Regions from separate parts of the Thioalkalivibrio versutus genome, predicted to be linked through region 1. Evidence: predicted binding sites of a transcription regulator. Region 1 holds the regulator's gene; each other region holds the start of a gene.

Region 1 (2,264 bases):
ACCGGTGGATCCGAGTTTTTCGCGCGCGGACAGGGCCTCGAAGATCGCGTTGCTCCCCGGTCCCGTGCCGTCACCTCCGCCGGCGAGGAGGTCCGCCAGGGCCTCCAGTGCCCGTTTCTGGCTGGAGCACTCGGGTTGCAGGCCAATGCGCTCGGAGGTGATCAACTCGGCAATCGTCATGGATCAGGAGGCCTGCTCGCGGTTGCGCTGGGCACCTTCGGCGCGGTGGTGGTCCTTGACCTTTTCCTTGTGCTTGATCAGCTGACGGTCGACTTTGTCGATCAGCGCGTCGATCGCGGCATACATGTCCTCGTGAGAGGCCTCGGCGTGGATGTGATTGCCGCTGACCTGGAGATTGGCTTCGGCCTGGTTGTGCTGATTCCGGGTCTTCTCGTGGGTCAGCACGACGTGGACGTCGATGACCTTGTCGAAGTGGCGCTCCAGCTTCGCGAACTTCTCGTTGACGTAGTCGCGCAGGGCGTCGGTGATGTCCACGTGGTGGCCGGTCAGGTTGATCTGCATGGTCAGGACTCCTTGGTTACTTGCTGCCGGTGGGCATCGAGGCCATCTGCCGGCGTTCGCTGGATGAAGGGATGTGCATCGCCTCGCGGTACTTGGCCACGGTGCGGCGCGCTACGTTGATGCCCCGGTCCGACAGGACCTGGGCGAGCCGGGCATCGCTGAGCGGCTTGTTCGGGGGTTCGTCGCCAATCAATTCGCGAATCATGGCACGGATGGCGGTGGCGGAACACTCGCCGCCATCGTTCGTGCCGACATGGCTGGAGAAGAAATACTTGAACTCGAAGACCCCGCGCGGGGTGTGCATGTATTTCTGCGTGGTAACCCGCGAGATGGTCGATTCGTGCATCTCCAGGGTCTCGGCAATGTCGCGCAGGATCAATGGCTGCATCGCGACGTCGCCATGCTCGAGAAAGCCCTGCTGGCGGTGGACGATCGCCTCGGCGACCCGCAGCAGGGTGTCGTTGCGGCTGTGCAGGCTCTTCAGGAACCAGCGTGCCTCCTGCAGCTGATCGCGCATAAAGGCGCTGTCGCGGGCATCCGAGACCTGGCGCACCATGCCGGCGTAGAGGTCGTTGATGCGGATACGCGGTGCGATCTCCGGATTCAGCTCCACGCGCCAGCCCTCGGCGCTATGGCGCACGTAGACATCCGGGACCACGTATTCCGAGGTGGCGGAGCTGATCTGTGCGCCGGGGCGCGGGTTCAGGGTGCGGATCAGGTCCAGTGCGCGGGCCAGTTCGTCCGGGTCGCGTACGCCGGACTGGCGCTGCAGGGCCTTGTAGTCGCGCTTGCCCAGGCTGTCCATGCCGTGTTCCAGGATCGCCCGTGCGGCCTCGCGGGCCGGGGCATCCGGGGCCAGTTCGCGTAGCTGGATCTCCAGGCACTCCCGCAGGTTGCGCGCGCCGACCCCCAGCGGGTCGCACTGCTGAATCCAGTGGAGCACTGCCTCGACTTCGTCGACGCCGACGGTTTCATCCTCGCCTCGGCTGATGGTCTCGGCCAGGGTTTCCAGGTCACCCTCGAGATAGCCGTCGGGGCTGATGGCGTCGATCAGGGCCGCCCCGATGCGCTGGTCGCGCGGTGTCAGATGGCTCAGATGCAGCTGCCACAGCAGGTGATCCTGCAGGCCCTCACCGTCGTCGTCGCTGGTGTTTTCCAGCGGGTCGCGGTCATCCACGCCCTTGTTGGGCGTCGGGGCCGGCTCGTAGATGTCGTCCCAGCGGCTGTCGGTCGTCAGTTCCTCGGGGATCACGTCGTCGCTGGTAGTGGTGGCCTCCATGCGATCGCCTTCCACCAGCTCGCCGTCCTGGTTCAGGCGCTCGGTGTCGGCCTCGGCATCTTCGTCCTCGACCTGTTCGAGCATGGGGTTGCTCTCCAGCGCCTGCTGGATCTCCACCTGGAGCTCGAGCGTGGACAGCTGCAACAGGCGGATCGCCTGCTGCAGTTGCGGGGTCATGGTCAGCGTCTGACCCAGCTGCAGATTCAGGCCGGGTTTCAGCATCGGGTATGCGGGGCGAGGGTGGGCATTGATGGAATCTTAAAGCCTGCCTTGTGGTTTGTGCACCGACCGGGCCGCATATGGGGCGCTTTCACAGGCGGAAGTTCTCGCCGAGATAGACCCGGCGCACCTGGGGATCGGCCAGCAGCTCGTCCGGTGTCCCGGCGGCCAGCAGGCGGCCTTCGCTTAGAATATAGGCCCTGTGGCAGATGCCGAGGGTCTCGCGCACGTTGTGATCGGAGAT
Region 2 (2,264 bases), 570 kb from region 1:
GCCGTCATGCAGCTGGATCAGGCTCTGGGCAATCGGCAGCCCCAGCCCGGTGCCCTCGGCGCGCCCGGTGACCATCGGGAAAAAGATGCGTTCGCGGATCTCCTCCGGGATGCCGGGGCCGTTGTCGCGCACACTCAGTTTGGCCACCAGCCGGTGGCGCTTCCCGGAGATCGTGTACTGGCGCAGGATCCGCGAGCTCAGGGTGATCTGCCCCCCGTCTTCCAGTGCATGCACCGCGTTCTGCACCAGGTTGAGGATGGCCTGCACCAGCATGTCGCGATCGGCCTGCACGTCGGGAATACTGGGGTCGTAGTCGCCGCGGATCTTCAGCCCCAGCGGCAGTTGCACGCTGACCAGGCCTCGGACGTGCTCCAGGACCTCGTGCAGATTGACGGCCTCGCGCCGCGGCATGTTATTCGGCCCCAGCATGCGGTCGACCAGGCTGCGCAGGCGGTCCGCCTCGCGGATGATGATCTGGGTGTATTCCTTGAGGCCCGAGTCGTCCAGCTCGCTGGCGAGCAACTGCGCCGCGCCGCGCAGCCCGCCCAGCGGGTTCTTGATCTCGTGGGCCAGCCCGCGCGTCACTGCACGGGTGATCGCCTGCTGCTTCTGCAACTGTTCCTCGCGGCTGATGCGCTCGTGGCGATCGATGGCGTTCAGTTCGAACAGCAGCTGGCCTGGCCGCTCGCCGGCGGCGTGCAGTGGCGTGATGATCACGTCGGCCAGGAAGCTGTCGGCTCGGAGGGGCTCCATCTGACGGGCACGCAGCGTGATCGGCTGATCCAGGGTCAGCGCCGAACGCAGGCGGTTGGCCAGATTCCGGTCCAGCTTGAGCCATTGCCCCAGTCCGTGACCGACGATGCGTTCGCGGCTAAGCCCGAGCAGGACCTCGGCCGCACTGTTCAGGCTCAGCAGGCGCAGTTCCGCATCGGTCACCAGCACGGCCGTGGAGAGGTCGTCCCACCAGGGCGGGGTGGTCATACCGGGATTGGCAGCGGGCGTAGTCATCGAAAGGCCTCAAGCAGGAATCGCGCCAAGCGAAAATCGCCGGGCGGGACGCTGAAGCCGAGGGCTGCGTCACACCAGGAGCCTGGCCGCCGACACCCTTGAAACCGAAACGCCCCAGAGTGGTGCAATAATAGCACCAATCTGGGGCGTCTACCGCACCACTTCGGTGCGCTATGCGAGTGCCGGCGTCAATTCGGGCCAGGCGTCACCGGCTGCGGCGCCCGGGGAGCCTGCGGTGCCTGCGGTGCTCCGCCCGACGGAAACTGCTGGGGCCGTTGCTGCTGTTGCTGACTGCGCGGGATGGCCATGCGCAGCACGTTGAACTCGATGGTATCGCTGGCGCCCAGTTCCTGACCCGACTCGTCCACGACCCGCGCCTGCAGGGTATAGGCACCGCGGTTCAGGCCCTGGAAGGTCGCGCTCGTCGAGGCCCCCTCGCCGGCAGCCTCCCCGTCCAGCAACCAGACCACACGGTGACCGGCATCAGCGTCAAGCGCCGGTTCAATCTCGAGCTCCGCGGTCACATTGCCATCGTTCGCCCGCACGCCCTCGCCATCCCCCGGCCGCGCGATAGCGACCCGCTGGTAGGCACCCTCCGCTTCGGGCTGACCGCGCGGGCGCACGGGGCGCTCGAGGATCTCACGCGCGCCCTCCAGCGGCACGCCCCGCATCGGCTCACGCACATCGACCGATTCGCTACGGCTCCCCTCGGGGGGGCGGTCGCCGAAGTGGACATTGCCTTGATCGTCGGTCCAGCGATAGACGTCGGCACTCAGGAGCGCAGGGGCGAGAAGGGCGGCCAGGGGCAGCGCCAGCCAAACAGCGATTCGGAACATGGGCTTTCCTCCTTGGAAGGCACGGATCCACGACCCCGCCTCGTTGTGTTTGCGAACGACCGGACCAGGCACCCCGCACGTCATGCGGGCCGGCTGGGCCATCAAGCCGCGGCGCGAACCCAGACACCCTGCAAGCGAGCCGCTTCTACCTGAAGGGCCGCCAGCCGTTCGCGCTCGGCGCGCCCATCGACCCCGGCCTCCAGTGCGGCGAGCCAGTCGTCCAGCGCAGCCAGGCGCAGCAGGGTCGGCGCCGCCCCTCGCTCGATGGCGGTCAACGGCCGCCGCCCGTTATATCCGGACAGCAACGCCCGGTAGCCCTCGGCATCCGGCCGCCCCGCGTCATCCACGGCGACCGCCAGGGCGAGCCGTGCGACCTGCCAGAAGGCCGGCACCGGCGCGGGCGGGAGGACCAAATCGGCC
Region 3 (2,264 bases), 1.3 Mb from region 1:
GCGCATCCACCAGCTGATCGCCGAGCGCACCGCCGAGCTGGTCTCGGAGAACCGCTACCTCAAGAGCGCCCTGGATACCCAGGGCGGGCAGTACGGCATCCTCGGCGAAAGCCCGGCCCTGCGGCACGTCCTCAAGCAGGTCCACCGCATTGCGGATACCCAGGCCACCGTCCTGATCACCGGGGCCTCCGGGACTGGCAAGGAGAAGATCGCGCGCATGGTCCACCGGATCAGCCAGCGCAATGCAAAGCCGTTCATCTCCATCAACTGCGCCGCCATCCCGGCCGACCTGCTGGAATCCGAACTGTTTGGCCACGAAAAGGGGGCCTTCACCGGCGCGTCCAGCGCCAAGACCGGCAAGATCGCCCTGGCCGACGGCGGCACGCTGTTTCTGGACGAGATCGGCGACATGCCGGAGGCTCTCCAGTCCAAAATCCTGCGTGTGCTGCAGGAACGGGTGGTCCAGCCCATTGGCGGCAACCGCGATCTCCCGGTGGACGTACGCATCATCGCCGCAACCCACCAGAACCTGCAGGCCGCGGTGAACGCCGGGAACTTCCGGCTCGACCTGTTCTACCGCCTGAACGTGATCCCGCTGCACATGCCGGCCCTGCGCGACCGTGCCAGCGACATCCGCCTGCTCACCCGCCACTTCCTCGACCGCTACACCCACCTGCACGGCTGGAACGTGGTCGTCGACGAAGGCGTGCTGGAACGCCTGGAGGCCTTCGACTGGCCCGGCAACATCCGCCAGCTGGAGAACGTGCTGGAGCGCGCCGTGCTGCTATCCACGGATGGCCGCATCGGCACGCCGCTGATCGACGAGATCCTGCACGAGGAATCCCGCATCAGCCCGTTCGAGGGCGAGCGGCACGGCCTCCGCGACGAGCATGCACCGGCACCATCGCGGCACAACGAGCCCCGAACCCTGCCCTCTTCCGGCGCGTCCTGCACCAGCGCGGTGCGCCCATATCAGCGCGTGCACGCCACCGAGGCGGAGCGCCTGAAGCGCGCGATCGAGCAAACCGGGGGCAACAAGACCCGCGCCGCGATGGACCTGGGCCTGACCCCGCGGCAATTGCGCTATCGCCTGAAAAAGCTCGGCATAGAAACCACTTAGGCCCACCGCTCAGACACCAGCGGACCTTTTGTCCCCTTCGTCGACAATGTCGACGAAGGGTCCGATCTCCCGGCACTCGCGCGCCGCCCTGGCGGCCCATTCCCCACGCTTGGCATGGCACCTGCAATGACCCTCGACATGCGCGGCAAAGATGCCCGCATCGATTCGACCCACGAGGAGAGCCGACCATGCCGACCAAGAGTCTTCACGATCCCTTTGACGCCAACGCCGACCTGCGCCACGGCTCCAGCTGCCGCCACGGGCACACCGGTCCCGGCAGCTGCAGCTGCTTCGACACCGCGTCCCCGGACCTGGAAGAGAAACTGGAACGACACGCCACCCATGAGCCCGTACAGGCCGATGCCCACGCCACCGGCGAGGACCTGAGCGACGAGGCCATGGTCGATCGCGCGGTGGAGAGCGCCATCGTCCGCGGCATGTTCGGCCACAACGAGATCAACCGCCGCCGCTTCCTGCAGATGATCGGGGGCGGCACGGTGGCCGCCGCCCTGGGCTCCATCCTGCCGCTGGACAAGGTCAAGGCCGCAATCAAGGACGGCGGGCCGCTGGAAAAGACCAAGCTGCGCGTCGGCTTCGTCCCGATCACCTGCGCCACGCCGATCATCATGGCCCACCCCATGGGCTTCTACGAGCGCCACGGCCTGGATGTCGACGTGATCAAGACCGCCGGCTGGGCGGTGGCCCGCGACATGTCGCTGTCCGGTGAGTACGACGCCTCGCACATGCTCTCGCCGATGCCGCTGTCGATGACCCTGGGCTCCGGCTCCTCGCGCGAGCACTACATCATGCCGGCGGTTGAGAACATCAACGGCCAGGCCATCACCCTGCACAACAAGCACAAGGACAAGCGCGATCCCAAGGACTGGAAGGGCTTCACCTTCGCCGTGCCCTTCGAGTACTCCATGCACAACTTCCTGCTGCGTTACTACGTCGCGGAGCACGGGCTGGATCCCGATCGCGACATCAGCATCCGCGTCGTGCCGCCGCCGGAGATGGTCGCCAACCTGCGTGCCGAGAACGTCGATGGCTACCTGGCCCCCGACCCCTTCAACCAGCGTGCGGTCTGGGACGGCATCGGTTTCATTCACATGCTGACCAAGGAGATCTGGGACGGCCACCCGTG

The links. Region 1 encodes sigma-54, which starts transcription at its own class of promoters, with help from an activator protein. Its sites were predicted from a motif close to TGGCANGNTNCNTGCTT; they were not measured.
Region 2: a site for sigma-54 is predicted at 1,020-1,036, ahead of glnL (nitrogen regulation protein NR(II)). Genes of this name have one in related genera too.
Region 3: a site for sigma-54 is predicted at 1,231-1,247, ahead of TVD_RS08110 (CmpA/NrtA family ABC transporter substrate-binding protein). Genes of this name have one in related genera too.

The regions. Positions count from the first base shown of each region.
Region 1 covers NZ_CP011367.1:398,961-401,224, forward strand. Annotated here, with positions in the region: gene TVD_RS01870 (PTS sugar transporter subunit IIA) at 1-180, opposite strand, end outside; gene hpf (ribosome hibernation-promoting factor, HPF/YfiA family) at 184-522, opposite strand; gene TVD_RS01880 (RNA polymerase factor sigma-54) at 539-2,023, opposite strand; gene lptB (LPS export ABC transporter ATP-binding protein) at 2,112-2,264, opposite strand, start outside.
Region 2 covers NZ_CP011367.1:2,795,795-2,798,058, forward strand. Annotated here, with positions in the region: gene glnL (nitrogen regulation protein NR(II)) at 1-1,008, opposite strand, end outside; gene TVD_RS12995 (DUF4124 domain-containing protein) at 1,197-1,844, opposite strand; gene TVD_RS13000 (hypothetical protein) at 1,946-2,264, opposite strand, start outside.
Region 3 covers NZ_CP011367.1:1,740,822-1,743,085, forward strand. Annotated here, with positions in the region: gene TVD_RS08105 (sigma-54 interaction domain-containing protein) at 1-1,120, shown strand, start outside; gene TVD_RS08110 (CmpA/NrtA family ABC transporter substrate-binding protein) at 1,309-2,264, shown strand, end outside.